Regions from separate parts of the Aquabacterium sp. TM01 genome, predicted to be linked through region 4. Evidence: predicted binding sites of a transcription regulator. Region 4 holds the regulator's gene; each other region holds the start of a gene.
What was found. The regulator sigma-54, encoded in region 4, starts transcription at its own class of promoters, with help from an activator protein. The targets are predictions, from matches to a motif close to TGGCANGNAANCTGCTTT.
Positions count from the first base shown of each region.

Region 1: AC3WW4_RS14185 (PEP-CTERM sorting domain-containing protein) is a predicted target of sigma-54. The motif match lies at 4,375-4,392, and genes of this name have one in related genera.
Region 2: cydP (cytochrome oxidase putative small subunit CydP) is a predicted target of sigma-54. The motif match lies at 5,016-5,033, and genes of this name have one in related genera.
Region 3: AC3WW4_RS12205 (urease accessory protein UreD) is a predicted target of sigma-54. The motif match lies at 2,497-2,514, and genes of this name have one in related genera.

Region 1 is NZ_AP046529.1:3,068,286-3,075,976, reverse strand. It holds gene petA (ubiquinol-cytochrome c reductase iron-sulfur subunit) at 1-547, shown strand, start outside; gene AC3WW4_RS14210 (cytochrome b) at 562-1,956, shown strand; gene AC3WW4_RS14205 (cytochrome c1) at 1,977-2,744, shown strand; gene AC3WW4_RS14200 (glutathione S-transferase N-terminal domain-containing protein) at 2,852-3,466, shown strand; gene AC3WW4_RS14195 (ClpXP protease specificity-enhancing factor) at 3,495-4,100, shown strand; tRNA gene AC3WW4_RS14190 (tRNA-Thr) at 4,127-4,202, shown strand; gene AC3WW4_RS14185 (PEP-CTERM sorting domain-containing protein) at 4,438-5,160, shown strand; gene AC3WW4_RS14180 (helix-turn-helix transcriptional regulator) at 5,342-6,319, shown strand; gene AC3WW4_RS14175 (ABC transporter substrate-binding protein) at 6,490-7,431, shown strand; gene AC3WW4_RS14170 (ATP-binding protein) at 7,428-7,691, shown strand, end outside.
Region 2 is NZ_AP046529.1:3,503,527-3,511,217, forward strand. It holds gene AC3WW4_RS16210 (prolipoprotein diacylglyceryl transferase family protein) at 1-159, opposite strand, end outside; gene AC3WW4_RS16215 (NAD(P)/FAD-dependent oxidoreductase) at 516-1,661, opposite strand; gene AC3WW4_RS16220 (cyd operon YbgE family protein) at 1,672-1,962, opposite strand; gene cydX (cytochrome bd-I oxidase subunit CydX) at 1,964-2,071, opposite strand; gene cydB (cytochrome d ubiquinol oxidase subunit II) at 2,107-3,243, opposite strand; gene AC3WW4_RS16235 (cytochrome ubiquinol oxidase subunit I) at 3,263-4,831, opposite strand; gene cydP (cytochrome oxidase putative small subunit CydP) at 4,828-5,004, opposite strand; gene AC3WW4_RS16245 (sigma-54 interaction domain-containing protein) at 5,174-6,520, shown strand; gene AC3WW4_RS16250 (TetR/AcrR family transcriptional regulator) at 6,688-7,290, shown strand; gene AC3WW4_RS16255 (efflux RND transporter periplasmic adaptor subunit) at 7,287-7,691, shown strand, end outside.
Region 3 is NZ_AP046529.1:2,663,648-2,671,338, reverse strand. It holds gene AC3WW4_RS12215 (sensor histidine kinase) at 1-720, opposite strand, end outside; gene AC3WW4_RS12210 (response regulator) at 726-1,448, opposite strand; gene AC3WW4_RS12205 (urease accessory protein UreD) at 1,641-2,486, opposite strand; gene AC3WW4_RS12200 (DUF1415 domain-containing protein) at 2,598-3,143, shown strand; gene AC3WW4_RS12195 (prenyltransferase) at 3,156-4,073, shown strand; gene AC3WW4_RS12190 (YceH family protein) at 4,173-4,862, opposite strand; gene AC3WW4_RS12185 (alpha/beta fold hydrolase) at 4,908-5,849, opposite strand; gene AC3WW4_RS12180 (ABC transporter permease) at 5,963-6,736, opposite strand; gene AC3WW4_RS12175 (ABC transporter ATP-binding protein) at 6,733-7,572, opposite strand; gene AC3WW4_RS12170 (ABC transporter substrate-binding protein) at 7,603-7,691, opposite strand, start outside.
Region 4 is NZ_AP046529.1:205-7,895, forward strand. It holds gene AC3WW4_RS00195 (16S rRNA (uracil(1498)-N(3))-methyltransferase) at 78-842, shown strand; gene AC3WW4_RS00200 (THUMP domain-containing class I SAM-dependent RNA methyltransferase) at 1,266-2,630, opposite strand; gene AC3WW4_RS00205 (DUF599 domain-containing protein) at 3,047-3,757, opposite strand; gene AC3WW4_RS00210 (RNA polymerase factor sigma-54) at 3,846-5,384, opposite strand; gene lptB (LPS export ABC transporter ATP-binding protein) at 5,398-6,165, opposite strand; gene lptA (lipopolysaccharide transport periplasmic protein LptA) at 6,165-6,770, opposite strand; gene AC3WW4_RS00225 (thiol:disulfide interchange protein DsbA/DsbL) at 6,857-7,507, opposite strand; gene AC3WW4_RS00230 (SPOR domain-containing protein) at 7,567-7,691, opposite strand, start outside.

The DNA of each region.
Region 1 (7,691 bases), 3.1 Mb from region 4:
CGCCGCCGGTGGCGTGGGCGGCGTGGCCACCGCCATCCCCTTCGTTTCGACCTTCCAACCGTCCGAGCGCGCGAAAGCCGCCGGTGCTGCCGTTGAGGCGGATATCAGCGCCCTCAAGCCGGGCGAGATGATGACGGTCGAATGGCGCGGCAAGCCCGTGTGGATCCTCAAGCGCACGCCCGAGCAGGTCGCCGCGCTCAAGAGCATCGACCCGCAATTGGCCGACCCCGATTCCGAACGCAAACGTGCCGAGCTGACGCCCGAGTACTGCCGCAACACCCACCGCTCCATCAAGGACGACGTGTTGGTGGCGGTCGGCATCTGTACCCATCTGGGTTGCTCGCCGTCGTCCAAGTTCCAGGCAGGTCCGCAGGCCTCTCTGCCGGACGACTGGAAGGGCGGTTTCCTGTGCCCTTGCCACGGGTCGACCTTCGACCTGGCTGGTCGCGTGTTCAAAAACAAGCCGGCTCCGGACAATCTGGAGATTCCGCCCCACATGTACCTGTCTGACACCAAGCTGCTGATTGGTGAAGACAAGAAGGCCTGACAGGAGACACGCACATGGCTGAAATGAAGCAGGCGCCCGCGGGTGCCTCGAACGGCGAAAAGTTCATGACCTGGGTGGACAACCGGTTTCCGGCCACCAAGCTCTGGAACGAACACGTCGGCGAATACTACGCACCGAAGAATTTCAACTTCTGGTACTTCTTCGGCTCGCTGGCTCTGCTGGTGCTGGTGATCCAGATCGTGACTGGGATCTTCCTGGTCATGAACTACAAGCCGGACGCCAACCTGGCCTTCGCCTCCGTCGAGTACATCATGCGTGATGTGCCCTGGGGCTGGCTGATCCGTTACATGCACTCCACGGGTGCCTCGGCGTTCTTCGTCGTGGTCTACCTGCACATGTACCGCGGTCTGATCTACGGTTCTTACCGTACGCCACGTGAGTTGGTTTGGATCTTCGGTTGCCTGATCTTCCTGGCGCTGATGGCCGAAGCCTTCATGGGCTACCTGCTGCCTTGGGGACAGATGTCCTTCTGGGGCGCGCAGGTGATCATCAACTTGTTCGCTGCCGTGCCTTTCATCGGTCCGGACCTGGCTATCCTGATCCGCGGTGACTTCGTGGTCGGTGACGCCACCCTGAACCGCTTCTTCTCGCTGCACGTGATCGCTGTGCCCCTGGTCCTGCTGGGCCTGGTGGTGGCGCACATCATCGCGCTGCACGAAGTGGGTTCGAACAACCCGGACGGCGTCGAGATCAAGGCCAAGAAGGACGCCAACGGCAAGCCGCTCGATGGCATCCCCTTCCACCCTTACTATTCGGTTCACGACTTGGTGGGCGTGGTCGGCTTCCTGATCGTTTTCACGGCCGTGATCTTCTTCGCGCCTGAGTTCGGTGGCTACTTCCTGGAGTACAACAACTTCATCCCGGCCAACCCGTTCCAGACCCCGGCACACATCGCGCCTGTGTGGTATTTCACGCCCTTCTACACGATGCTGCGCGCCACGACCGACCTGATGGTCAACGTGCTGGCCGTCATCATCGCTGTGGGTGCCGTGCTGAACTTCGTCAAGGGCCAAGGCAAGTCCAAGGTCGTCGGCCTGGTCATCGCCGCGGTGGTGATTGGTCTGCTCAAGACCTTCGAAGCCAAGTTCTGGGGCGTCGCCGTGATGGGTGGTGCCGTGGTGATCCTGGCGGGTCTGCCCTGGTTCGACAAGAGCCCGGTGAAGTCCATCCGCTACCGTCCGAGCTGGCACAAGCTGGTCTATGGCGTGTTCGTGATCAACTTCGTCATCCTGGGTTATCTGGGCGTGCAGCCGCCGTCGCCGGTGGGTGAAACCGTGTCGCAGGTCGGCACCCTGATCTACTTCGGCTTCTTCGTGTTGATGCCTTGGTGGAGCCAGTTGGGTACTTTCAAGACCGTGCCCGACCGCGTGACCTTCAAGCCCCACTGATCGCTGCAGGAAACACTGACATGAAAAAAATTCTTGCCTCATTGTTGGCCGCCTTCGCCCTGGTGACGGGCGCGCAGGCTGCCGGTGGCGCCCTGGTGCTGGACAAGTTCCCCAAGGAGCGTGTCTCGGACCTGGCCGCGCTGCAGAACGGTGCCAAGCTGTTCGTCAACTACTGCCTGAACTGCCACTCTGCTGCCTTCATGCGCTTCAATCGCCTGAAGGACATCGGCTTGACCGAGCAGCAGATCAAGGACAACCTGCTGTTCCCCACTGAAAAGGTCGGGGAGGTCATGAAGGTGTCTTTGGATGCGAAAGATGCCAAGGAATGGTTTGGTGCAGTGCCTCCTGACCTGACTCTGGTGGCCCGTTCGCGTGCCAGCCATTCGGGTACCGGTGCTGACTACCTGTACACCTACCTGCGCACGTTCTACCGCGACGACACCCGTCCGACCGGTTGGAACAACCTGACCTTCCCGAACGTGGGCATGCCGCACGCGCTGTGGGAACTGCAGGGTCAGCGCACCGCCAAGTTCGTGGAAGTGGTTGACCCGCACGACGCGACCAAGAAGACGCACCAGTTCGAAGGGTTTGAGCAACTGACCCCGGGCACCCTGGCACCCCAGGAGTTCGACAGCGCAATCGCCGACCTGGTGGCCTACCTGCAATGGATGGGTGAGCCGGTCCAGCAGCAGCGTACCCGCATCGGTGTGGGCGTCCTGATTTTCCTGGCGATCTTCTTCGTGATCGCCTGGCGTCTGAATGCCGCGTACTGGAAAGACGTGAAGTGATCCTGAGGCATTCGCTGAGCGATCAGTGAGTGCTCTGGTGGCGCAGTGGCCTGCTCTCAGCGGCCACTGCGCTTCGTTGTTTTGAGATATTTAGGAGACCCACCCCCATGATGGTGCTTTATTCCGGGACGACCTGCCCTTACTCGCATCGTTGCCGTTTTGTGCTGTTCGAAAAGGGCATGGATTTCGAGATCCGTGATGTGGACGTCTTTGCCAAGCCCGAAGACATCGCCCTGATGAACCCGTACAACGAGGTGCCCATCCTTGTTGAACGCGACCTCATCCTGTACGAATCGCACATCATCAACGAGTACATCGACGAGCGTTTCCCGCATCCTCAGCTGATGCCGGGCGACCCGGTGGCCCGTGCCCGTGTGCGCCTGTTCCTGCTCAATTTCGAGAAGGAGCTGTTCTCGCACGTGAACCTGCTCGAAGGCCGTGGCGGCGTGAAGGGGACCGACAAGCAACTGGAGAAGGCCCGTTCGCAGATCCGCGATCGCCTGACCCAGCTGGCGCCGATCTTCCTGAAGAACAAGTACATGCTGGGCGACGATTTCTCGATGCTCGACGTGGCCATCGCGCCGCTGCTGTGGCGCCTTGATTACTACGGCATCGAGCTGTCGAAGAACGCCCTGCCACTGTTGAAGTATGCTGAACGCATCTTCTCGCGTCCGGCCTACATTGAAGCGCTGACCCCGTCTGAAAAGGTGATGCGCAAGTGATCGTGCTGCGTGATCGACAACCAGCCCCATGAGCATGTCCACAGAACAAGAAGCACAAGGGACGTCCACACGTCCTTATCTGATCCGCGCCTTGCATGATTGGTGTACCGACAACGGGTTCACGCCCTATGTGGCGGTGTACGTGGATCGCTCGGTGCAGGTGCCGCAGGAGTACGTCAAGAACAACGAGATTGTTCTGAACGTGAGCTTTGAGGCCACCAGTCAATTGGTGCTGGGCAATGAGTTTGTGGAGTTCAAGGCACGTTTTGGCGGACGGGTGCGCGACATCGTCGTGCCGGTCGATCATGTGGTGGCCATCTACGCGCGTGAAAACGGGCAGGGCATGGCTTTTCCGGTGCCGACTTCGTTGGGCGGCGAGGGTGTCGATGCGCCCACTTCGGCCACCGACGACGAGTCCGAGACTCCTGAGGTCACGGCGGCGGACAAGGCCCCTGGGGAAGAGCGTTCGACAGGTTTGCACCTGGCGCGCGCGCCCAAGCCGGTCAAAGAGAAAACCGTCTTGAAGGCCGTGGAAGCAGAGGCCCGGCCTGCGCCCACAGGGGGCAGCAGCGATGACACCCCCGAGCCCCCCCCATCGGGTGGCGGCCGCCCGACACTGCGCAGAATCAAGTGAAGAAGCTGTGTAGAATGTGAGGCAGTGCCGGCTTAGCTCAGTTGGTAGAGCAACCGCCTTGTAAGCGGTAGGTCGTCAGTTCGAATCCGACAGCCGGCACCACGCACATACTTTCAAAGGCCCCCAGGTGTTCCTGGGGGCCTTTTTGTTGGCGAATCGAGAGTGCCGCCGACGCTGAACGCTCCCATGTCATTCGCGGGCCCTGCGCGAAGACTTTGTCGGCAGGCTTTACACGGCATCCGCCATGGCTTTATAAGTCTTTGATTTCATTAGGCGGCATAGGTATTGCTTGATGTCTGATGTCAAACAGATGTCAATCCCTAACTTTGCAGTAACCATGCGCATCAAACCCATCCTCGCCGCCATCGCCACCGTCTTTGCCGTGTTCGCAGCCAGTGCCGCGCCGGTGCTTGTCAGTGCCTCGCCCTGGGGCCAGAACAAGGACGTTGACAACATGAACGCCGTGTTCGGTGCGGGGCAGTACAGTCTGTACACCAGCTACACCGGGCTGAATGTGGCAAGCATCTTCAGCGTGGGCAACAACATGGTCATGTTGGAAGGCGGCGCCAGCACCGACAGTGCACTCGCGAGCTTTCTGACCACGAACAGCGTGAGCATCCTGAACTGGGTGAACGCGGGCGGTGCGTTGCTGATCCAAAGTGCTGGGTGGGCTTCGAACGTGTCGTTCGCAGGCGTCACGCTGAATCTGGGGAGCTTTGCTTGTGGCACGCTGACGAGCGCTGGCGTGTCCGCCTTCGGTGTCGCTGCGTCGCAGTGCGGTAATTCGGTGGCCCATGATTACATCACCGGCGCGGACCTGACGCCGTACATGACCTCCGGCGCCAACATGCTGGTGGCCGGCAAGGAAGTCGGAGCAGGCTACATCATGTACAGCGGCCTGACCACGTCCCAGTTCCACAACAGCGGTAGCGGTCTGGTGAATGGCGTGATTCGCTTCACAGCCGCTCAAGCCGGTGAGGTGCCCGAACCTGCCAGCCTGGCGCTGGTGGGCGTGGCGGCTCTGGCGGCAGGCGCTGCACGCCGACGCAAGGCCGCCTGAGTTTTCTGGCCGATCGAGCCGCTGCGGTGGCTTCTAAAGCCCGGCCTTGACCGGGCTTTTTCATGGGCGCGGCCGTCTTAACCATCTGCCTGTTTTCCAGGCCATGGCGGGTCGATGCCGATGCGCCGCTGTTAAAGTCTGTTGATACTTTCCCGGCCAACGTCTCAACACCAAAAAAATCATGGGCAGCAAGACTGAACGGTTCTACAAGATCGAGTTGATGATCCGCCACCGCGGCCAGGTGAGCTTCGAGGAGATGCTCACGGAGCTGGAGGTGTCACGTGCCACGCTCAAGCGCGATTTGCAGTTTCTGCGGGACCGTATGGGTGCACCCATCGTCTACGACCGTGCGGAGAACGTCTACCGCTTTGCCGACGAGGCTCAGACGGGCGACAAGCACGAGTTGCCGGGGCTGTGGTTCGATCAGAAGGAGCTGTATGCGCTGTTGATGGCGCATCATCTGCTGTCGGATCTGGACCCGGATGGCACGCTGAGCCGTCACATGGGCCCCTTGTTGGACCGTGTGCACCAGTTGCTCGGGAGCACCGAGGTGGATGCGACCGAGTTGATGCGCCGGGTCCGCATTGTCGGGTCGGCGCGGCGGTCTGTGACCACGCAGTGTTTTGAGGTGATTTGCGCCGCGCTGTTGCAGCGTCGCCGCGTGCATCTGCATTACTTTACTCGTTCGCGCAAGGCGCGTTCGGTGCGCGAGGTGTCGCCGCAGCGCCTGATCCATTACCGCAATACCTGGTACCTCGACGCCTGGTGCCACGAGAGCGAGGCACTGCGTCGCTTTGCACTGGATGCGGTTGAGGATGCACAGCCCCTGGAACGCAAGGCGCGCCACCTGTCCCTCAAGCGTGTGGAAGAGGAGATGGACGGGGGCTATGGCATTTTTGCCGGCAACAAGGTGAACTGGGCGCAACTGCGCTTCACGGCCGATGCGGCGCCTTGGGTGTCGCGGGAAGCCTGGCATCCCCAGCAGGAGACCGAGGTGGATGACACCGGCGCCTTGCTGATGAAGCTGCCCTATGTCGAGCCCACCGAGTTGATCATGGACATCCTGCGCTGGGGCCCCGATGTCGAGGTGGTGCGGCCTGCAGCTTTGAAGCAGGCCGTGGCGACGCGCCTGGCTCAGGCATGTGCCAGGTACAGATGAGGGGCACGCCTGCGCCGACGTGCTCAGGCGCAGGGAAGACATCTTTTTGTCTCGGTAGAGTGTAAGAATATGTAGCGCGTCCGGCGGGTGGGTTGATGAGACGCGCATGCTTTGGCACCGAAGAATACAAAAAGATGAATCGACGTACATGGCTGACGAGGTGTGGGGGTGTGCTGTTAGGGGCGCCGGTCTGGCCTTGGGCGTTGGGCGGGTGCGCCGCGCCGCGTGAGCCGGTGCAGGTGGCGCTCAATGCGTGGGCGGGTTATGCCTTGCTGCATCTGGCCGCCGAACTGGACTATCTCAGTCAGCATGAGGTTCGGTTGCAGGAGTTCCCGTCCAACACGGCCAGCATGATGGCGCTGATCAATGGTCAGTTGCCGGCAGCGGCCTTGACCCTGGATGAGTTGCTGTTGGTGCGTGAGGGAGGCGTGGATGCACGCGCCATCCTGGTGTTTGACGAGTCGCATGGGGCCGATGTGGTCTTGGCCCATCCGTCCGTCACGCGGCTCAATCAGTTGCGTGGGCGGCGCATCGGTGTGGAAGGCACGGCGCTGGGGGCACTGCTGCTGGCCAAGTTGCTGGAGGTGGCCGGGCTGAAGGCGGCCGATGTGCACAAGGTGCCGTTGACCGCAGACCAACACGTCGCGGTGTATGCACGGGGTGAGGTGGATGCGGTGATCACCTTCGAGCCCATGGCGTCTCAACTGCGGACGCTGGGCGCGCAGGTGCTGCTCGACAGCACCCGTCTGCCCGGTTTGATCGTCGATGTGCTGGCCGTGCGGGCCGATGCCTTGTCGGTGCAGTCCAAGGCGTGGCATCACCTGCTGCGCGGCTATTTTCAGGCGTTTGACCACAGGCAGGCGCAGCCCGAGGTGGCTGCTCGGCTGATGGCGCCTCACCAGCAGTTGTCGGCCGAGGAGGTGATGCGGGCGTTTGAAGGCATCGCCCTGTCCGATCTGGCGGGCAATCAGGCATGGCTGGCGGGTACGCAGCCGCGTTTGCTGCAATCGGCCCAGATGGTGGGGCGACTCATGCACGAGGCGCGTTTGCTGGATCGGGTGCCCGATCTGACGTCTTTGTGTGAGCCGAGCTTTTTACCGGAGGTGGCATGAGAGAGCGATCTCTGCGCGTGTTCCTGCCTCTGGTCTTGCTGTTGACCATGCTGGTGGTCGGAGCGATGTCCCTGGCGTATGCGTTGGATCAGAAGCAGCGGGCCTTGACCGAGTCCTCGCGTCTGGACCTGTTGCGCGATGTGGCGCATCTGGTGCGCCTGTCTGACGAGCTGCCGCCCGCGACCTCGGCCTTGTTGGCCGAAGAGGTGGCGCAGGTGGCGAGCCGCCCGCAGGTGCAGGCGGTGTTGCTGGTGACCGAG
Region 2 (7,691 bases), 3.5 Mb from region 4:
AGCGGCATGGATGAGTTCGTCGCCTGGGCGCTCACCCGAAGGCGCATTCTGGCGATAACGAGCCCATCGACCTGCCGCCCAGGCGCCCAGCCACACGCCACAGATCAAAACCAAAGGGGCCACCGGCAATGCCAGAGGCCCTACGGAGAGAGAATTCAAGTTCGTCTCGCTTGGAAAATAGGCCCAGGAAAAGTCAAGGCTTAGTGCGCCTGAAGAGGCGTCAGGCTACATCAAAGCCACGAACACCGCGCACCCCTACAGACAGGACTCGCAAGGGTAGCCCCAATTAAATCGCGGAGAAGGACCAAGGCGGCGGGCAAGCCCAGCGGACTGTGAATGGCTGAGTAATCAGCGTAAAAGTCAATGCGTGCCACCTTACCGGCCTTCAACGAATTGAAAATCAGCGCTTTGTCTTTCGTGGGACACAGCCGCAAATTTGCCACCGCGGCTGAGAGGTAGTTCATGCAGGCTCACACCATCTTAGGATCGGATGGTCAAGCGCACGGGGATACCTCTCAGCGGTACTGCTGGAGGTAGCGGTTTTCAAAGGCGCGCTTGGCCCAGTGGAACAGGCGAGACGAAGGCAACATGATGTTGCGAGTGGGTGTGCGGTAGATCAGGGTACCGTGGTCCACGGCATCGACGATGCATATCAACTCCACCTTGAACGTGACGGATGATGGGTTCCCTGCCAGGTCGGCCAGCAAGTTGACGGCGGCGGCGCGTGCCTGTAGGTCGGCCATATGAGCCTGCTTTGGCATCCAGTCAGGTCCGGGGAAGCTGCCCGAGTCGCCCACCACGTACACACCTGGCCAGCCCGCAATGCGGCAATGAGCGTCAGCCTGCACCATGCCGCCTGGAGAACGCGGCAGATCGGTGGCATCGAACCAGGCATTGCCCGTCATGCCAGGCATGAACAGGATCAGGTCGGCGCGGAACTCGCCGCCTTCAGTGACCACCTTGTCAGCTTCGAAGCGAACCATCTTGTGCCCGAGGTGGGTGATGATGCTACGGCGCGCCATGTCACTCAGCAGATGCCTGACTGCCTTGGGGCCCAGACGGGCCCCTGGCTCGGTCGATGGATTGAAAAAGGTCAGATCGAAGCGGTCGCGCCGACCCTCCCTGCGCAGTTGCTCGTCGATGCCGAACAGGAACTCGAACATCGGACCACCGCGTACCGCTGTGGGCTCATTGGCGTTACCGGCAAATCCGATGGCGATATGGCCGCCTTGCAAGGCCTTGAGTCGGTCGCGGATCTGCTCGGCCGCAGCGATGCCCTCGCAGGGGGTGATGACGTGCTCAATGCCAGGCAGCTTCTTGATGAAGCGCCCACCCGTGGCAATCACCAAGGCATCGTTGCGCACCGGGCCAGCGGTGGTAAGCACCACTCGTCCTTGCTCGGTCAGTCCCTCCACCTCGGCCTGGATGAACTGGACGTTCATGCGTTGGAAAAAATTGTGCAAGGGCACCACCAGATCTTCGCGGCGGCGCAGGCCACAGGGAATCCAGATGATGCCGGGCAGGTAGTGCAACTCGGCTCTCGGCGCAATCACCGTGATGCGCACATCGCGGTCGTGTTTGCGCACTTCACGCACGGTGGAGAGCGCGGCAAAGCCTGCCCCTAGCACCACCAGATGCTGAGTAGAGGTTTGAGCGGACATGATGAACCTTTCAGTGCATCGATTTGAAATATGCGGCGGCCAACAGGCCCAGCATGCACGACCAGCCTGAAAACAGCCAACGCCACAACCAATACTTCGGCACGAAGCCCACGCCCCGTATGAAGCCAGCGCTCATGGCCCAGAACAGCGCCATGGCAAGGCTGTGATCCGCCTTGCCGGCAGAATCGGCCATCAGCGGCGGGTACAAGGTACCGACAACCATGATCAGCACGGCCACCAACAGTGAAGGCCAGTGCAGACCAGGGCGAGGCGACGGTGCTTCGGTGATTGGCGCGCTCATTTCAGCGCTCACCCTTAGCACGGGCTTCCTCGTTTTCGCCCCACATCGCGTTGAGGATGGCCAACAGCACGGCAAAGCCCACCCCCAGAATCCAAGCGAAATACCACATGACTGTCTCCTCAAGTATCGAAGTTGGCGCTCAGGTCAGTAAGCGGCATGGTCGTTCTCACGGATGTAGGCCTCGGTGACTTTGCCGCGCATCACGCGGTATGCCCAGCTCGTGTACATGACGATGAGCGGCATGAAGATGACGGTGGCCCAGAACATGATCCCCAGCGTCAGGTGGCTGGACACGCTGTCCCACACCGTCAGGCTGGCGTTGGGCATGCTGCTCGACGGCATCACGAAGGGGAACATGCTGGCACCCGCCGTGCCAATCACGCCCACGATGGCCAAGGCCGAAGACACGAAGGCCGTCAAGGTATGGCGCGCGCGCAGCAGCATGGCCGCACCCACCGCGCCCACCACCCCCAGCGCTGGCAAGATCCACAGCAGCGGCTGGGCCGCGTAGTTGCTCATCCAGGCACCAGCTTCACGCACCACGGTCTTGCTCATGGGGTCGGGCAAGGCAGACGGGTTGATGACCGAGGCGATGCGATAGCCATTGATACCCTGCAGCCAGATGCCCGCCCCGACAAAGCCCAGCACCATGACCACAGCGGCCCAGGTCGCCCCTTTGATAGCGCGGGCCTGGACACGGCCTTCCGTGCGGTGGGCCAGGTAGGCGCCCCCGTGCATCGTGATCATGGCACTGCTGACCACCCCGGCCAGCAAGGCGAAGGGGTTGAGCAGTTGCCAGAAGCTGCCGGTGTAGGTCGAAATCAGGTACTCGTCAAAGCCGAAGGGCACACCTTGCAGCAAGTTGCCGAAGGCCACGCCAAAGATGACGGGAGGCACGAAGCCGCCCACGAACAGGCCCCAGTCCCACACGCTGCGCCAGGTGGCGTTGTGGATCTTGCTGCGGTAGTCAAAGCCCACCGGGCGGAAGAACAAGGCCCACAGCACGGCCAGCATGGCCCAGTAAAAACCACTGAATGCCGTGGCGTACACCAGCGGCCAGGCCGCGAAGATGGCCCCGCCGCCCGTGATGAACCAGACCTGGTTGCCGTCCCAATGCGGGCCGACGGTGTTGATCACCACACGGCGCTCGACGTCGTTCTGACCCACGAAGGGCAAGAGCGTGCCGACGCCCATGTCATGGCCGTCCATGATGGCGAAGCCGATGAGCAGCACGCCCACCAGCAGCCACCAGATGATCTTGAGGGTTGGGTAATCCAACATGGTGTGACTCCGAATCTGCTCAGGCGTGAGCGGTGTGGTGCGTGGCTTCGCGGTCGTAGCGACCTGTGCCCAGGCTGCCCGGCCCCATGCGAGCGAACTTGACCATCAGGTACATCTCCACGATCAGCAGCACGGTGTAGAAGCCGATGAAGCCCGCCAGCGAGCCGTACAGGCTCTCCACACTCAAGGTGGACACGCTGAGGTGCGTGGGCAGCACGCCATAGATCGTCCAGGGCTGGCGCCCGTACTCGGCCACGAACCAGCCCACTTCACAGGCGATCCAGGGCGCGGGCAGCATCCACAACGCCGTGCGCAGCAACCAGGGGCGCTTTGTGAAAGTGCCCTTCACCGAGGTCCAGAAGGTCAAGGCGAACAGGGCCAGCATCGCGAAGCCCAGGCCCACCATCACGCGGAAAGACCAGAACATCGGCGTGACACGGGGCACGGTGTTGTCCACCGCCTTATCTATCATCTCGTTGGTGACCAGGCGCATGTTGTTCGTGTACTTCTTCAGCAGCAGGCCAAAACCCAGGTCGGCCTTGTACTGCTCGAACACCTGCTTGGCCCCCTCGTCGTTGCGGTCCTTGCGGATGGCCTCCAGAGCTTTGACGGCTTCGATGCCACGGATCACCCGGTCACGGTTCTTGGCCTTGATCTCGTGGATGCCGGGGATTTCCTTGTCGAGCGAGCGTGTGCCAATGAGGCCCATGACGTAGGGAATCTCGACTTCCCAGTCGTTCTTTTGCTCGGCTTCATTGATACCGGCGATCAGCTTGAGGCCGGCTGGCGCCGGTTCGGTTTCCCACATGGCTTCGAGGGCGGCCATCTTGGTCTGCTGCGCCTCGCCCACCGTGTAGCCCGACTCGTCACCCAGCACGATCACGCTCAGCACCGAAGCCAGGCCGAAGGCCGAAGCCACGCGGAACGAGCGCTTGGCAAACTCCACGTCACGACCCTTGAGCAGGTACCACGACGAGATCGACAGCACGAACATCGCGCCCGTCACATAGCCGGCCGAGACGGTGTGGACGAACTTGGCCTGGGCATCCGGGTTGAACACCACCGCCCAGAAGTCGACCATCTCCATGCGCATCGTTTGATAGCTGAACTCGGCACCCACGGGGTTTTGCATCCAGCCATTGGCAATCAAGATCCACAAGGCCGACAGGTTGGTGCCGACGGCCATCAGCGTGGTCACCAGCAAGTGCTGCGTCTTGCTCAAGCGGTCCCAACCAAAGAAGAACAGGCCGATGAAGGTGGACTCCAAGAAGAAGGCCATCAGCCCCTCAATGGCCAGCGGGGCGCCAAAGATGTCGCCGACGTAGTGGGAGTAGTAGGCCCAGTTGGTGCCGAACTGAAACTCCAGCGTGATGCCGGTGGTCACGCCCAGGGCGAAGTTGATACCGAAGAGCTTGCCCCAGAAGCGGGTCATGTCCTTCCAGATGACCTTGCCTGTCATCACATACACACTTTCCATGATGACCAGCAACCAGACCATGCCGAGGGTCAACGGCACGAACAGGAAGTGGTACATCGCTGTGGCGGCAAACTGCAGCCGCGACAGGTCAACCAGTTGTTCGGATATCACTTGGAGGCTCCTTGAGATGAGACGACACCGCCCAGGTGTTGGCCTATGCGGTCGGTGTCCACCGGAACGCGGGCGTCACGGATGAACAGCCACCACAGCGCCGTCAGCACGACGAGCTTGATCATCACGGCAGTGATCAAGTGGCGCAGGAGACGACGATCGGCAGATGTCATACCCTTACCTGTATACATGAACCGTGCCATGCAAAGTTTGCTCATGAGCATGAGGCAAATCAAGGACTTGGAGATACCCCTCTGATACTGGACTGACACCATGACTGCCAACATGGCAGAATTGACTGCCAACTTGGCAGGCTTTTTTCACATGCAAGGAGCGACCACCATGTCCGAAGACCTGCCCGCACTCATGTCCTATCTGGATGGATTGCCGGAGCCCCACATCGTGTTCGACATGGATTACCGCATCGTGTCGGCGAATGCGGCGTACCTGCGCGAGTACGCGCCAGGGCAGGACGTGCGGGGACAGACGTGCTACGAGGTGTCTCATCGCTTTCAGGCGCCGTGTGACCAAGCCGGTGAAAGCTGCCCCCGCGCGCGTGCGCTGGCATCGGGGCAACGCGAACGTGTACTGCACTTGCACCATACGCCATGCGGAGAGGCCTATGTCAATATCGAACTGGCTCCTTTGAAGGACCGACGCGGCCGCATCCGTTACTTCATCGAGAAGATGGAGTCACTGGCCCTCCAGCATGGCACCCCGGTGGAACAAGGCATGGTGGGGCGTGCGCCCGCATTTCGGTCCACCCTGGAGATGGGGCTGCGGGTGGCGCCATCGTCTGCGAGCGTGCTGCTGCTGGGCGAGTCAGGTACAGGCAAAGAACTGATGGCCAAGGCCATCCACGAATCCAGCCCACGCGCCAGTGCGCCGTTCGTGGTGGTGGAATGTGCCAGCCTCACCGAAACCCTGTTTGAAAGCGAACTGTTCGGCCACGAGAAAGGCGCGTTCACCGGGGCCACATCGACCCGTGTGGGCCTGGCCGAATCGGCCAATGGGGGCACCCTGTTCCTCGACGAGGTAGGCGACATCCCCATGAGCATGCAGGTGAAGTTGCTGCGCTTGCTGGAAACCGGCACCTTCCGCCACGTCGGGAGCAGCGAATTGAGACGAACCGATGTGCGCGTGATCGCGGCCACCCACCGTCCCCTGCAAGAGATGATCGGCCAACAGCAGTTCCGCGAAGACCTTTACTACCGCCTGAGCACCTTCCCCATCCGGCTGCCACCTTTGCGCGAACGACGGGAGGACATCCCTTTACTGGCCGAAACGCTGCTGGCCCGCGTGACCCCTTTGCGCCGACTGAGTATTTCTGCCGCCGGGCAGCATCGGCTGATGAGTCACCCCTTCAGCGGCAACATCCGCGAGTTGCGCAATGTGATGGAGCGTGCCGCGTTGTTCTGCGATGGCGACGTGATTGAGCTCTCACACATTGAACAAGCCTTGACTGCTGATGCGTGGGGGCCGGGCGCAGACTCTCCATCGGCTAGCGCGACCACAACACTGTCCTCAGACCATCGGCGGACCATGACCGATGCGTCCTTGTTGCAAGCGGCTCAAGCCCATCGGCTCAGCCGCGCCGAGTTGGCCGCGAGTTTGGGGGTCAGTGAGCGCACGCTGTATCGAAGACTTCAGGATCTGAAGATGACGCAGAAGCCAGACGAGTCGCGTTGATGCGTCAGCGGATCACAACGAGTTGGCGAGGCTCGATTGCGGCGCACAAGCGTCAGGTGATCTTCGGCTCATGAAGATCGCCATTGAGCGACCTGCCAGGCCAAAGGAATCCACTTGACGAGCCAAGATTGCAAGCCGTAGGATAGTAATAATTTACTATCTTAATCATGAGCGCCAAGCACCTGCCCGCAGACGAACGCCGCGCCGCCACGGTGGAGGCGGTGATGCAACTGGCTGCGCAGCACAACCCCAGCGACATCACCACCACCCGCATCGCCCAGCAGATGGGCGTGACGCAGGGGGCGCTGTTCAAGCATTTCCCCACCAAGGAAGCCATCCTGGAGGCCGTGATGAGCTGGGTGGCCGAGCGCCTGCTGGCACGCATCGACCAAGCGACGCAAGGCTGCGCTTCGCCGCTGGCCGCGCTGGAGGCCATGTTCATGGCCCACATCGGCTTCGTGGCCGAACACCCCGGTGTGCCACGCATGCTGTTCGGCGAGTTGCAGCACCAGGGCGACACCCTGCCCAAGAAGATGGTGCAAACGCTGATTCGACAGTACCGTGGACGGCTGCAGCAGGTGCTGGAACAAGGCCAGGCGATGGGCGATCTCGATGCTCACTTGGATGTCGATGCCGCGGCCGTGCTCTTCATTGGTTCCATTCAAGGCCTGGTCATGCAGTCGCTCATTGCCGGTGATGTGACGCGCTTGCGAGCCGACGCCCCGGGCGTCTGGGCCATTTACCGTCGCGGCATCGGAGGCGCACCATGACCTTTCCCCGTTTTCAACGCCGCACCCTCGCGGTCATCGCCGTGGTGCTGCCCTTGTTGCTGGTGTTCGGGTACGTCGCCCTGCGCTCTGGCCCCTTGGCCCCGGTGGCGGTCACCGTGACCGCGGTCGAGAACCTTTCGATCACGCCCGCCTTGTCGGGCATCGGCACCGTGCAGGCACGCTTCACCCACAAGATTGGCCCCACGGCAGCGGGCCGCCTGCTGCGACTCGACGTGCATGTGGGGGACGTGGTGCGCGCCGGCCAGGTGCTGGGTGAGATGGACGCCGTGGACCTGAACGACCGCATCACCGCGCAACAAGCCGCCATCCAGAGTGCCCACGCCGCGCTGAGGCAGGCCGAGGCCAAGCGGGCCTTTGCGCAAACACAGGCCCAGCGCTAC
Region 3 (7,691 bases), 2.7 Mb from region 4:
GGCGAGTTCGGCCTGGTGCTGTGCGTTTTCGGCGGCCGCCATCTCGGTACGCAGGCGTTGGGCCAGCTGCTGGGTCTGGACCCGCAGGCCCACCATTTCGCCGAACATGTTGTAGAAGGCTCGCCCCATGGCCACGGTGCACAGGCACATCAGGGACCAGATGCCGGCGAGGTAGAGGTTGTCGGTGCCGCCCAGCAGGGCGGTGTGCACGATCATGGGGACGAAGTACAGGCCCATGCAGGCCAGGAACAGCCTGGGCTGTGAGGACATGTAGGGTACGGCGCCGATGGCGAACGAGTACACCGTGAGCATCAGCGCGGTGCGCTCGAAATGGCCGCCATGTTTGTAGAACAGCACGGCGGCCACGCTCCACAGGCCCGCGCCAATGACGGCGCCGGTGTTCCAGCGGTAGAGCCAGCGTTGGGCGTCGATGGGGCCTTGCCGCATGGCCCGCTCGTGCCCCAGCAGGTTGAGGAAGCGGGCAGCCCATAGCAGCGCGAAAGCCGCACTCCAGGCCCACAGCCACGAGCGGGGCACATGGTGCCAGTACACCAGGGTGGTGACCACGAAGCCCAGAAAGTGACCCATCAGGGCGGCGCTGGTCTGGCGGTAGACCAGGCGTGCGCTGTCTTGCGTCAAGGCATGGCTGTTGGGCCGAGGGACCAGGGTCGCGTCGTGGGAGACCGGGAGATGCGTGGGTGGCAGGGTGCCCGCAGCCATGGGGCTCAACGGCTGTGCCAGGCGCTGCTGTGTTGCAAGCCGCTCTGCTTTTGCAGGATCTGGCTGACGGCGATCACGGCCTGGGTGCGCGAACTGACGCCCAGCGCACGCAGCACGGCGGCGACGTGGTCTTTCACGGTTTCGACCGACAGGCCGAGTTCGCGGGCGATCAGCTTGTTGGGCTGGCCTTTGAGGAGGAGGTGCAGCACATCGGTCTGGCGTGGCGTGAGGCCCAGTTGCTGCAGCGAGGGCATGGTCTGGAAGCCCGAATCACGGGATTCTTGCTGGACCTGGCGCGCGTAGGGCGATTGGCTGAACTGGGCGCTGAGTTCGCTGCCCATGCTCATGGGGGGCACATAGACACCGCCCGAGATGACCTGTTGCAGGGCTTCGACGAGGGTTTCGTTGGTGGCGCGCTTGGGGACGAAGCCCATGGCACCCATGTCGATGGCGCGGATGACGTCGCTGGTGCGGTCGGAGGCGGAGATGACCACGACGGGCAGGGCCGGGTAGCGAGAGCGCAGCTCGCCCAGGAGGTCGAAGCCATCGGCATCGCCCAGGTGCAGGTCGAGCAGCACGAGGTCGTAGCTGGCATCCTGGCGCAGGGTATTGCGGGCACTGGCGCCGCTGTCTGCCGCCGAGACGGTGACGCCGTCTCCGAGGCCCTGGATGACCGACTGCAAGGCGGCCAGGATCAGGGGATGGTCGTCGATCAGCAACACCTTCATGCATTTACTCCTGCTTGTTTGTTCTTTGAGTGCGTCGGGGCAAGACCTTCACAAAACAACGCCAGTGCAACCAAAGGGAGCCGTTTTCGCATGATCTGGGGGCCAGACGCGCGACATCATAGTGCTGAGGTCTATGACGTAAGGGTTGTAAGTGTCTGCGTTTGTAAGTTTCAGGGCCTTGTTTGAGGGGGGTCAGGTCCGCCACAAGCGCGAGGGGCAAGGTTCGAGCTGCCAGGCCAAGGTGCGCCATTGGCTCCAGACCGAGACGAGCAGGTCCATGAGCGGTTCGACCCGGGGGGCCAGGGCACGCAGAACGACGACTTGTTCGTGTGCGCTGGTGCTGCCACTGGTGGCGCACAGCGGGTGCTCGGTGTGAAGAGCGCGGGCCGCGTCTAGCAGGGCTTCGCGCCGGGCACGTGGCAGGGCGGTGCCACTGGCGAACCAGAGGGTGCCCATGACACGGTGGCCGGCCCAGCCCAGGGGGCTGTCGAGCAGCAGGCTATCAGTGGCGGCCACGGTGCCGCGCTCCAGCCAGACGCCGGGCAGGTCGATCTCCTGGGTGTAGCGGCCGTGGGGGTGGGTGGGGTCGTCAAAGGGCTCGCCTGCAGCGGGCAGGCCCAGGGCCAGGACGTCCCAGCCGAACATCTCGGCGCGGGGGGCGAGGTCGAAGCGCATGCGGTTGCTGGCAACGCAGCCCCGGTAGGCGATGGTTTCGAGCGGCAGCCATTCGAGGCGGCTGTCGTCGTCCAGGCGAGCGTGCAGGGTTTGCTGGGCTTCATCTCCGGCGCTGCGGTAGAAGCGGGTGGCGCCGGGGGTGGTGATGAGCGCGTGGCTGCCGGACGCCAGGTGGGCATCGACCTGGAGCACGTCTCCGCCGACGATGCCGCCAGGCGGGTGCACCAGTACGTGGTGACAGACGCCGGGGCCTTCGGGGTAGAGGCGTTGCAGGACGCGCAGCGGGCCGGTGTGGCGGTCGAGGGCGATGGTGCGTTCGCCATCGCGGCGGTAATCCAGGTTCAGTTGACCGAGCCAGCTCATGGGCCTTGTGTACGCAGGAATTGCGCCAGACAGCAGTGGGAAAAGCCCAGTTTAAAGCGGATGCGGTGCCGCGGGCCGGTGCGCTGGGCCGACAACGGCGACAATCGCGGCATGAGCATGGAACACGACACCGTCATCGAAGACACCCGCAACTGGTTGGTCAAGGCCGTCATCGGCTTGAACCTGTGCCCGTTTGCCAAAGGGGTGCATGTGAAAAACCAAGTGCGCTACCGCGTGTCGGACGCCAGCACGCCGGAGGGTTTGCTGGAAGATCTGATCGAGGAGTTGACCTTCCTGCGTGACGCCGACCCCGAGGAGGTGGACACGACCTTGCTGGTGCACCCCGGTGCGTTGCAGGATTTTCTGGACTTCAATGACTTCCTGGATGTGGTGGACGCCGCGGTGGAGGAGTTGGAGCTGGATGGGGTTTTGCAGGTGGCGAGTTTCCATCCGGATTACCAGTTCGCGGATGCGGACCCGGATGACATCGAGAACTATAGCAACCGCGCGCCGTATCCGACGCTGCACCTGATCCGTGAAGAGAGCCTGGACCGGGCGATCGAGGCCTTCCCCGAGGCCGAGGACATCTACGAGACCAACAAGGCCACGCTGCGCAAGCTGGGCCTGGCCGGTTGGAAGAAGCTCTGGCAGGTGTGAGGGAATTGATTCATGGCGAGTGAGCACCCCTGGTGGGGCCCGGCGCGGGTGCCGTTTTTGCTGTTGACGCCCGCCTGTATGGCCTTGGGCGTGGCGTGGAGCGCCTGGCAGTTGGCACAGTTGGGGCAGAGCCTGAATGCGCTGGACGCGCTCTTGTGCGTGCTGGGCGCGCTGGCGGCGCACGTGGCGGTGAACGCGCTCAACGAGCACCATGATTTCCGCAGTGGGCTGGATCAGAGCACGCAGCGGACGCCGTTCAGTGGGGGCAGCGGGGTCTTGCCCGCGAACCCCGCGTTGGCGCCGGTGGCCTTGGCGATGGGGTGGGGCGCCTTGCTGGTCACCGTATTGACTGGGCTGTACTTTGTGGTGAGCCGGCCGACGTTGTTGTGGGATCTGGCGCCGCTGGGCTTGCTGGGTGTGGCGGTGGTGGTGTCGTACACGCCTTGGCTGACGCGCCATCCGTGGCTGTGCCTGATGGCGCCCGGTTTGGGCTTTGGGCCTTTGATGTTGCTGGGCACCGAGGTGGTGTTGACCGGGGCGATGTCGTGGCAGGGCTTGGCCTTGTCGGCCTTGCCCTTCTTTCTGGCCAACAACCTGCTGTTGCTCAACCAGTTTCCGGATGTGGAGGCGGACCGGTCGGTGGGGCGTCGTACCTTGCCGCTGGCGCTGGGCCGCGCGGGCAGTGTGCCGGTGCTGGGCTTGCAGTACGGTTTCGCGTTTGGCGCGGTGCTATTGGGGCTGGCCTTGGGTTGGTGGCCTGCCGCCACGGGTTTGGCGGTCTTGGGCTTGCCGCTGGCGGTGAGCGCCTGGCAACGCGCTCAGGTGTACGCCGATGATCTGCCCGGGCTGCAGCCGGCCATGGGACTGAATGTGGCGGTGAACCTACTGAGCCCGGTGTTGGCGGCGGTGGGGCTGATGTTGTCGCTCTGAGCGTCATCGGATGCGAGGTGCATCGACGGGGGGGAGGCAAGTTTGACTGGGCGGGCTTGCTCCCACCGGGCGCGTGGCTCGGTGGGGTGGTTTGGGGCTTCAGTCGGCGCTGAGGCTGCTGGCGTCCACGCCCAGTTCGCTGGCCAAGCGGGTCACGAGGCTGCGCAGCGCAGCGATCTCGGCGGCCATGCGGGCTTGTTCTTCACGCAGGGAGGCAAGTTCGGCCTGAAGTTCCGCGGTGGCCGGGCCGGAAGGCGTGGCGTGGCCGGAGGAGGCACCACCCTGGGCGGTTTCAGCCACCTCGCCACACAGCAGGTGGGCCCAGCGGGATTCGCGGGCACCCGGAGCGCGGGGTAGCTTCACGACGCGCGGAGGCTCTTTGGCCGCCAACTCGTCCAGAAAGGCTTCGACCGAGGAAACGTCGGCAAAACGGTGCAGGCGCTCGGTGTGCAGGCGCAACTCGGCTGCGGTTTGCGGGCCACGCAGCATCAACAGGGTGAGCAAGGCCACGGCCTGGCTGGGCACGCCCAAGCCACGGGCGGCGTTGTGGTCGAAGCGCACCACGCGGTTGCCGCTGACTTCGCTGACAAGGCTGAGCTCGCGCAGGCCGTTGACGGCCTCCAGCACCTCGGCTTCGCTCAACTGCATGACCGGCTCGCGCGCGGTTTTCTGGTTGCAGCCCAGGGTGAGGGCGTTGAGCGACAGCGGGTAGCTGTCAGGGACGGTGTGCTGTTTCTCTACCAGCACGGCAAGGACTCGGGCTTCTTCGGGCGTCAACGGGCGCGTCATGGTCTGAACTCAAGGCAAGGTGACTGATGACCATACCACGCAGGTTCAGCGGCCTCTTCGGAAGGCCAGATAAGCCTGTGCAGAGGTTTCGGGCACTTCCATCACGGGCATGTGTCCCACGCCGTCGAACACCACCACCTTGGCTTGCGGCAGCAGCTTTTGCAGCACCGGGATGGTGGCGGGGCTGATCACGCGGTCGAGTTGGCCCCACATGATGAGGGTGGGGGTGCACAGGCCGCGGATACGCTTTTCGGTCGGCTCGCGGACCATGTCGTTCATGATGGCTTGCTCGCGTTCACGGTCGGCCAGTCGCTGGCGGGCGAAGACGCGGGCGATGGGCGGGGGCAGCTGCGGCGGGCGGGCCATCACAACCGAGAGAAAGCGCGGGAAGTCGTTCTCGTCGCGCAGCAGCAGCGGATTGGGCTCTCCCCGGCGGATGGTCAACTGGACCTCGCTCGGTGGGGCAGACCAGATGCCGGCTGTGTCGATGAGCCAGAGGCTGCGCACCTGGCTGGGGTTCAGGGCGGTGTAGGTCAGGGCGATCTGCCCGCCCATGGAGATACCGCCGAGGTGAACGGGGCCCAGGCCGAGTTGCTGCACGAATGCCTGCAGACGACGGGCTTGCGCTTGCGGTCCATAGGACACGCCTTCGGGGCGGGAGGAGTCTCCGAAGCCGATGAGGTCCGGGATGATCAGGCGTTGGTGATCAGTGAGGTGGCGCGCGACGGCCAGCAAGGTGTCCTTGTTGCCACCGATGCCGTGCAGCAGCACCAGGGGCTCGCCCTGGCCGCCATCCAGGTAGGCCATGCGGGTGCCATCGGGCAGGATCAGCGAGCGGGTGTGCAGGCCCGCTTGGGTGCGCAAGGCAACCATGATCGCCTGGGTGGTTTGTGCCGGTGCCCAGTACATGAAGCCGACCAACACAGTGCCGATCAACACCGCCATGGCCAGCAAGGTCAGCAGGACAAGTCGTATGCGCCTGAACATGGTGGGCCTCCGATAGGCAGAGGCGCTGGACATGCGCCTCTGCTGGCATGTTAGGCGGGAATCAGGTGTTTGGCGAGGCCTGGCTCACGCCTTGATACCTTGAGGTGCGCTGTTCAATGGTTCTGGCTGCCGCGGTGTGCCCAGGCGGTGGTGCGGGTTTCGACCACGGAGAACAGCTCGTACATGATCATGGCCATGGCGCCGATGACGACCAGTCCGGCGAAGGCCAGGCCCATCTGCATGGACGAGCCAGCGCTGATGAGCAGGTAGCCGATGCCTTCGTTGGCGGCGGTCATCTCCGACACCGTGGTGCCCACGAAGGCCAGGGTGATGGCGACCTTGAGTGAGCCGTAGAAGTAGGGCAGGGAGCGCGGCAGGCCGACCTTCATCAGCACATCCCAGCGCTTGGCGCCCAGCACGCGCAGCACGTCTTCCAGCTCCGGCTCCAGGGTGGCCAGGCCGGTGGCGATGTTGACCATGATCGGAAAGAAGCTGATGAGGAAGGCGGTGAGGATGGCCGGGCCGGGGCCAATGCCGAACCACACGACGAGGATGGGGACGAAGGCCGCTTTGGGCAGGGCGTTGAAGGCGGTCATCAGCGGGTAGACGGCGGCGTAGGCCAGGCGCGAGCTGCCGATGAGGAAGCCCAGCAGCACGCCGACCACGATGGCGATGGCGAAGCCGGCCAGGGTCACCCACAGGGTGCGCCAGGCGTGGCGAAGGATTTCGCTGTGGAACTCAACCAGTTGGGATGCGATGCGGGCGGGGCTGGGGAAGATGAACTCGGAGACGTTGAGGGCCGAGCACAGCACCTGCCAGAGGATGAGCACGCCTAGCAGCAGCACCCAGGGCGCCCAGCGGGCTTGTTGTTTGGCGCTGAGTTTCATTGCGCGATCTCCCCGGCGGTTTGAATGTGGGACTGGATGGTGGCGGGCTTGCGCATGGCGCCGATGTGGGCGCGCAACTCGTGCACGATGCCGGTGAACTCGGGGGTGTAGGTCACTTCCAGATCGCGGGGGCGGGGCAGTTCGATCTCGCGCTTGGCGAGGATGCGGCCCGGGCTCTTGCTCATCACATACACGGTGTCGGCCAGGAAGACGGCTTCGCGCAGGTCGTGGGTGACGAGGATGACGTTGAACTTCTGCACCGCCTGCAGGTCGCGCAGGGCGCACCACAGCTCTTCGCGGGTGAAGGCGTCGAGCGCGCCAAAGGGCTCATCAAGCAGCAGCATCTTGGGCTCGTGGATCAGGGCGCGGCAGATGCTGGCGCGCTGCTGCATGCCGCCCGAGAGCTCCCAGGGGAACTTGTCTTCGTAGCCGCCCAGCCCCACGCTTTCGAGCAGGGCGCGGGCCTTGGCCGCGTATTCCTTGCGCTTGGCCTTGAAGCTGGCGCGGAAGGGTTCGACGATCTCCAGCGGCAAGAGCACGTTGTCGAGCGTGGTGCGCCAGGGCAGCAGCGACGGGGCCTGGAAGGCCATGCCGGTGATCTTGAGCGGACCGGTCACGGGCTCGCCCCCGATCGTGATGTGGCCCTTGGTGGGCTGCTTCAAGCCGGTGGTCAGCTTCATGAAGGTGGACTTGCCGCACCCGGAGGGGCCGACGATGGCCACGAACTCGCCCTCATCGATCTGCAGGTTCAGATCCTCGACGGCGAACTGTCCTTGGGCCCACAACGCGTCGTTGTAGGCCAGCCAGACATTTTGAAAATCAACAAAGGCGGTCATGGCCCCTCCTCAGGTACAGCGTGCGCGGGTTTACTTCTTGGGGGGCAGGACGTTGAGGTCGGCAGCCGAGGGCAGGTAGGCAGAGGTCCAGACGGCGTCGGCATTGACGCGGGTCTTGG
Region 4 (7,691 bases):
CGTTCGGTGCATCTTGCAAGACAATGAGTGCCTGGCCCGGGCAAGGTTCGGGTGTTCTGATCAGTGAGGTCTGTGTGCTGCCCCGTTTTCATATGGCGTCTTTGTCCCTGGCCCCTGGGGCGCAGGTGAACTTGTCTGAGGGCGCGGCGCGTCATGTGCAGGTATTGCGTCTGCAGCCAGGTGATACGGTGCGTCTGTTTGATGGTGCCGGGCGAGAGTGCCTGGCCACGGTGGTCGAGATGGGGCGCAAGTCGGTGAGCGTGGTGCTGGGCGATGCGGTGGAGGAGTCGCGGGAGTTGCCGGTGCGCGTCACGCTTGCCATGGGGATGCCAGCGAACGATCGGATGGATGCGCTGGTGGAGAAGGCTGCGGAGCTGGGCGTGTACGCAATTCAACCCTTGGTGTGTGCCCGCTCGGTGCTGCGCCTGGATGGGGAGCGTGCGGCGAAGAAGGTGGCGCACTGGCAAGCGGTGGCGGTGTCTGCCTGTGAGCAGAGCGGGCGGGCGGTGGTGCCCAAGGTGCATCCGGTGGCGAGCCTGCAGGGCTGGCTTCTGTCAGCGGGGAGCGACGCCGGGGCGGCGACCGTGATGCGGGGCGTGCTGAGTCTGCGCGAGGCGCTGTCGGTGCGGGCGTGGCTGGCGAACGCAGCACCTCAGGGTCTCAAGGGTGCACCGCAAGATTGGTGCTTTCTGAGTGGCCCGGAGGGGGGGCTGAGCGCCGAGGAGGAGGCGCTGGCTTTGTCGCAAGGCTGGTCGGCGGTGAGTCTGGGCAAGCGGGTGTTGCGCGCCGATACGGCGCCGCTGGCCATGCTCAGTGTGTTGGGTGCGCAGTTCGAGGACTGACGACGGTTGCCCGGCTGGCTGGCGGTGGTTGGCTTTGACGCTGCTTGCTGCTTTTCATTCAGTATCCCTGCGGCATGTGCATGTGGCTGTGCGGCTGACGACTGACCGCATCGGTCCCAGTGTGGCGTTGCCCGGTCACTTGATTGAACGCCTCAGCTTGAACACTGTCGGTGAATGCTGGGCACTCAGGATCGCCCTTGCGCGCCCCAGAAACAGGGGCATGCGGGCTGCCAGCCTGGCCCGGGGGGCCGTCCGTTGCAGCCTCGCCTGCGTCGAGCAATGATTCCTGAGCGATTAGCTCACAGCACCAGGCCCCGGGCTCGTGTGCTCGAGTGCCACCTGCACCCTTGCCCTCCCGGCATCAGATGAAGTCTGGCTTGGTCAGGTGTGGCCAGATCGGGTGGCCAATAACCGCCACCAGATTCAGTCGCCTTGCGAGGACGGTGGCGGTGCGTCGGCATCCGTCGGAGCGGTAGCGCGGGGTTTGTTGCTGCCGGCAACGAGGTCGAAGCGGAAGAGTCGGCACTCGATGGGGCCGTTGAACATGACGACGCGGCGGCTTTCCTTGAGGCGCATCGCGCTGGGCAGCTTCATGTCGGGGCTGAGAATCCAGGCGGTCCAGCCGGGATACTGTTTCTTCCAGTGGGAGGACAGGCGCTGGAAGAAGGTGGCGGCTTCATCGTCCTGGAATTGCTCGCGACCGGCGCGGGACGTCGGGGCGGGTTCACCCATCTCGTCGTCGGCTTCGGAGCGGGCGCGGTAGGCGTTGCGCACGGAGCCTTTGGTGTCGATGCGCTCACCGTAAGGCGGGTTGAACATGAGCACGCCGCGCTCGCAGGGCACGGGGCGCTGCAGGGAGTCGGCGGTTTTGAACTCGATGTACTGGCGCACGCCGGCCCGCTCGGCATTGCGGGTGGCAAAGTCGGTCATGCGGAAGGCGACGTCGCCAGCGTAGATGGGGACGCGGGGCGGGTGCTGGCGGTCGTGGGCGGCCTGCCGCAGGCGCTGCCAGTCGGCCTGATGAGCCCGGAAGGGCAGCAGGCGCTCGAAGGCGAAGCGACGCTGCAGACCGGGGGCGATGCCGCAGGCGATCTGGGCGGCTTCGATGGGGATGGTGCCGGCACCGCAGCAGGGGTCGAGCAAGGCGCCGTCTTCGGGACGGCCTTGCCAGTCGGCGGCGGCGAGCATGGCGGCGGCCAGGGTTTCTTTCAGCGGGGCCTCGCCGGTGTCTTCGCGCCAGCCGCGCTTGAAGAGCGCTTCGCCGGAGGTATCGACATAGAGGATGGCATCGAGGTCGTCAAGGTAGAGGACCAGGCCGAGGTCAGGGAAGCGGGTGTCGACGCTGGGGCGCTCGCCGGTGCGTTCGCGCAGGTCGTCGCAGACGGCATCTTTGACGCGCAGGCCGGCGAAGTTGAGGCTTTGGAGGTGGCTGCGGCGCGAGACGACGTCGACACGCAGGGTGTGCTGCGGGGTGATCCAGTCGGACCAGTTGACGCCACGGGCCATGACGTAGATGTCGTCTTCGTGGCGGTAGACGCGGGAGGCGACACGCCAGAGGACGCGCTGGGCCAGGCGGCTCTCGAGATTGAGGCGCATGGCGTAGTCGCGCAGGGTGTGCTGTCGCTCGGCGGCGGACGCGGTGGCAGGTGCGATCACCTCGATGCCGCCACGGGACTCGGTGATCTGTGCGGCGGCGCCCAGGATGCGACGGGCTTCAATGGCCAGCAGCGATTCGACGCCGGACGGGCAGGACAGGTAAAGGGCGGACGGGCGATCGGCGGCAAGCACGGGGCGTTGGCCGAAGTCACGCGACTCGGGGCGGGGGCCGGAGCGGACGGGGGCCGGTCGCGAAGAGGCACCCCACACGGCGCCGCCGGGAGAGGGGCCATGACGCCGATCATCGCCACCTCGCCAGGTGTCAGAGGCCGACCGAGACGCTGGGCGAGACCCGTGGCCTGAGTCAGAGCGGGCCGCGTCGCGTGTGTGCGGGTCACGTCCGCCGGGAGCGCGCCCGTATGAGGCACGTCCCTGTGCGCCACTTCCGTGCGCCTCACTGCCATGTGGATCGCGTCCCTGTGGTGAGCGGGTGGACGAAGGGGCGCGGTCGCGCGTCTCCCCCGAGGGGCGTCCGGTGGCCGGGGACACGACGGGGCGGCGGGGGGGCTTGATGGGCATGATGGGGTCGCAATGAAAAGAGAACGCGGTCAAGGGCGCAAGATGGCCAGCACGTCGGAGCGGAATTCTCGCCGATACAGGATCCAGAGGACAGCCAGGGTGCCCAGCGCAAAGGCCACCGGTGACACCAACCAGGCGATGACCGCAAAGGACATGTAGTAGGCCCGCAGGCCGTCGGCAAAGCTTTCGGCGGCCATGCCCATGAGTTTGCCGGCGCGGTCGCCGAACTCCTGGCGGTCGGCGCCGCCTTCGTTGAAGACGTCAACGTTGGGGGCGGCGCCCACCAGAATGGCGCCGAACGAGTAGACGCGCATGGACCAGGTGAAGCGGAAGAAGGCGTAGACGAAGACAGACAGCAGCACGATGAGCTTGATGTCGAGCACCAGCAAGGAAGTGCGCACGGCAAAGGGCAGGTCGCGAACGAACTCGCTGGCTTTCTCGGTGGTGCCGAGCACGGCCAGCAAGCCACCGATCACCAGGATGGTGGTGGAGGCCCAGAAGCTCGGGCTGCTGGCGAGGTTCTGGGTGATGGCGGCATCGACGATGCGCTGGTCGCGGTGGGTGACCTGGAGCATCCACAGGCGCCGGTAGTGGTTGGTGCTGGACAGCAGGGTGCGCTCGACGCGGGCGCGGCGGCTGGCAAATTGCGCGTAGCCGATCCAGCCGAACACGAACAGGGCCAGGGCGGCCCAGTCTTGCCAGGGCAGCATGGTGATCAGGTCTTGGAGGCGAAGCAACATGGACGAGCAATGAAAGACAGATCAGGGACACCGGTCGGGGTGGGCGGGTCGCGCCGGTCACCGGGGCGTGGCGCGGTCCCGTCCTCGCTCAGAGGGCCTTGCGCAGGTTCGCGGGGGCGATCTTGAGGGCTTCGCGGTACTTCGCCACGGTGCGGCGGGCAACCTGGATGCCCTGCTCTTCCAGCATGCTGGACAGCGCGCTGTCTGACAAGGGCTTCTTGGGGTCTTCGGCGGCGACGAGCTGCTTGATGAGCGCGCGCACCGCCGTGCTGGAGGCATTGCCGCCGGCTTCGGTGTTGAGCGAGGAGCCAAAAAAGTACTTGAGCTCGAAGGTGCCGAACGGCGTGTTCATGTACTTGGCCGTGGTCACGCGCGAGATGGTGGACTCGTGCAGGCCGAGTTCGTCGGCGATTTCGCGCAGCACCAGCGGCTTCATGGCGATTTCGCCATGGGTGAAGAAATTCTTTTGCCGGTCGACGATGGCCCGCGACACGCGCAAGATGGTGTCGAAGCGCTGCATGATGTTCTTGACGAACCAGCGGGCCTCTTGCAGGCGGGCGTTGAGGTTGGCGTGCCCCTCGCTGGCTGTGCCCCCACGCGGACCGCGACTGGAGCGCAGAGCCTGGGCGTAGTAGTCGTTGATGCGCAGCTTGGGCATGACGTCCGGGTTGAGGATGACCTTCCAGCTGCGCCCGGCCTTCTGCACGATGACGTCGGGGATGATGATGTTGGCCTCGGCGCGGGTGAAGGCGCGACCCGGCTTGGGCTCGAGCGAGACGATGAGGCTCTGGGCGTCTTTCAGCAAGGCCTCGTCGGCCCCGGTGGCGGCCATGAGCTTTTTGAAGTCGCGGCGGGCCAGCAGTTCGAGGTGCTCGCGGCAGATCGCCATGGCCACGTCACGCGCGGGCTCGGCGGGCATGCCCCGCAGTTGCAGCAACAGGCACTCGGACAGGTTGCGTGCGCCCACGCCCACGGGCTCAAGGTTCTGCAGCCAGCCCAGGGCACAGCGCAGACGCGAGAGCAACTCGTCGAGGGTGTCTTCGTCCGGCTCGTCGGGCAGGAGGCTGGCGGCGATGTCTTCGAGCGTGTCGGCCAGGTAGCCGTCCTCGTTGAGGGACTCGATGAGCATGTCGACCGCAGCCATGTCTTCGTCGCTCAGGCGGGTGCCCAGCAGTTGCTGCCTCAAGTGCTCCTGCAGGGTGATGGACAGGCTGTTGCGCTCGAGCGGGTCGAGCTCGTCGTCGCCCTGGCTTTGGCGCGCAGGGCTTTCACTGATGCCGTCGAAGTCGTCGCGCTCGGTGCCGTTTTCCCAGTCGTCGCGCTCGGTCGTGCCCATCTCGGCCGTGTCGATGCCGCTGGTGTCGGCCTCGGTGGGCGAGCTTTCGCGCTCGGCGCCGGCGTCTTCACTGCTGTTGTGTTCGTTGCGCTGACGCTCGAACTCCAGCGAGGCGGCCGTCTCCAACGGGGCGAAGTCGTCTTCGGGCTCCAGGAAAGGATTTTGTTCGAGCATCTGCTCGATTTCCTGGTGCAGCTCCAGGGTGGACAGCTGCAGGAGCCGGATGGACTGTTGCAGCTGAGGGGTCAGCGCCAGATGCTGAGACAGCCGAAACTGCAGGGAGGGCTTCATGGGCGCCGGTCGCTCACATGCGGAAGTGCTCGCCGAGGTAGACCTTACGGACCTCGGCGTTGTGGACGATGTCGGCCGGGCTACCCTCGGCAAGGACACTGCCTTCGCTGATGATGTAGGCGCGGTCGCAGATGCCCAGCGTTTCGCGGACGTTGTGGTCGGTGATGAGCACGCCGATGCCACGCGCCTTCAGGAAGCTGATGATGCGCTGGATCTCGATGACGGCGATCGGGTCGACGCCGGCAAAAGGCTCGTCGAGCAGGATGAAACGCGGCTGGGTGGCCAAGGCGCGGGCGATTTCCACACGGCGGCGCTCACCGCCGGACAGGGACAGCGCAGGGTTGGTGCGCAGCTTCTCGATGCTGAGCTCGTGCAGCAGGCCATCCAGGCGCTCCTGGATGACGGCCTTGCTCAGGCCTTTGCCGCGCTCGTCCACCTGCAGCTCCAGCACGGCGCGGATGTTGTCCTCGACATTGAGCTGGCGGAAGATGGAGGCTTCCTGCGGCAGGTAGCTCAGGCCCAGGCGGGCGCGCTGGTGGATGGGCAGGCGCTCGACGCGCTGGCCGTCGATGGTGATCTCGCCGGCATCGGCGGGCACGAGGCCCACGATCATGTAAAAGCTGGTGGTTTTGCCGGCGCCGTTGGGGCCCAGCAAGCCGACGACCTCGCCGGCGGCCACGGCCACATGCACATCGTGCACCACGGTGCGGGCACCGTAGCGCTTCTTGAGGTGCTCGGCGCGCAGTTCGCTGCGCGGAGGCGTAGCCAGCGGCGCGTTCATCAACGGGCGCCTTCGGTGCTGGGGGTCTCGGGCGTGGTGCGCGGGGTGATCACACCGCGAACGCGGCCGGTGGCCCCGCTGCTGCTGCCGCCACCCTGGACCTGGAAAACCGAAGTCTTGTTGTCGTAGACGATGACGGGCCCACTGACCTGATCGTTGACGGTGTTGCCCTGCAGGCGGCGCATGATGGCGCGCGAGGTGAAGCGGATGATTTCGGTGCGGCCGTCGTAGACGATGCGCTCGGCTTCGCCTTCGATGGACTCGTCCACCCCATCGCGTTTTTGCCGGAAGAAGGCGCGCCCACCCGGCCCACCGATGGCAGTGGCCGTCTGGCTGCCGTCGGGGTTCTGACGCACTTCCACACGGTCGGCGCGAACCACCATGGTGCCCTTGGTGATCTCGACGTTGCCGCTGAGGATGTTCAAGCGCTGGTTGTCTTCCACCCGGGCCGCATCGGCGGCGAAGTTGAGCGGTTGAAAACGGTCGGCCTTTTCCGCCACGGCCGGGGCGCACCACAGGACGCCACAGGCCAGCGCCAGCGCACCGGCAGTGCGGGCAAAACGGCACGTCAGGGAGGGGAAAAGTGGGTTCGTCATCATCGGCATGGAATTTGCAATGATTTTAGCCACGAACCAGGGGGAAATCGCGTCTGAAGCGCGATTTCCCTGCGCCTGCGCGCCTGTGTGCCGCCTCAACGGCCCTTGCGGGACTGGTTGATCAGGAAGTTGGTGGTCGCCAGGGTGCGCTCGTGGTTGCCATTGAGCGACACCGAGGTGAAATAGCGCCCGGCGATGCCCAGGGTGGGCACGCCGTCGATCTTGTAGGCCTCGGCCAGACTGCGGGCCTGCTTGCACTTGGTCTGCACGGCAAACGAGTTGAACATGGCCATGAACTTGTCCGCATCCACCCCGTGACGGGCGACGAAGGCCGCGATGGCTTCGGGCTTGTCCAGCGGCTGACCCTCGGCGTGGATGGCGCGGAAGACCTTGGCATGCAGGGTCGAGACCAGGCCCATGGCCTCCAGCGCGTAGAACAGGCGCTGGTGGTTGCCGAAGGGGTTTTCGCGGAAGGCCACCGGCACGCGGCGGAACACGACGTCGGCTGGGAGCTTGTCGGCCCAGGCGGCCAGCGAGGGCTCAAAGTTGTAGCAGTGGCCGCAGCCGTACCAGAAGAACTCGACGACCTCGACCTTACCGGCGGGCGCCGACACCGGCGCGGCCTGGGCCAGGCGCACGTAGTGCGTGCCTTCCACCGGGCCGCCTTGGGCCAGGGCCAGCCCGGGCAGGCCAACACTCAAACCCAATGCGCCCAGGGTATGGATCGAAAACTCGCGGCGATTCATCTAGCGTCCTTTCTGTCCGGCCCGAAGGCCACGGCAATCAACGAGGGCAGCGCCCCGGCTTACTTCTGGATGCGCACCAGGGCAGACTCCACCCCAGCGGCTTGCAGCTTGATGCGAACCTCTTCCGCCGCATCCTTTTGCGGGTACGGCCCCAGGCGCACCCGGAACATGGTGCGGCCGTTGA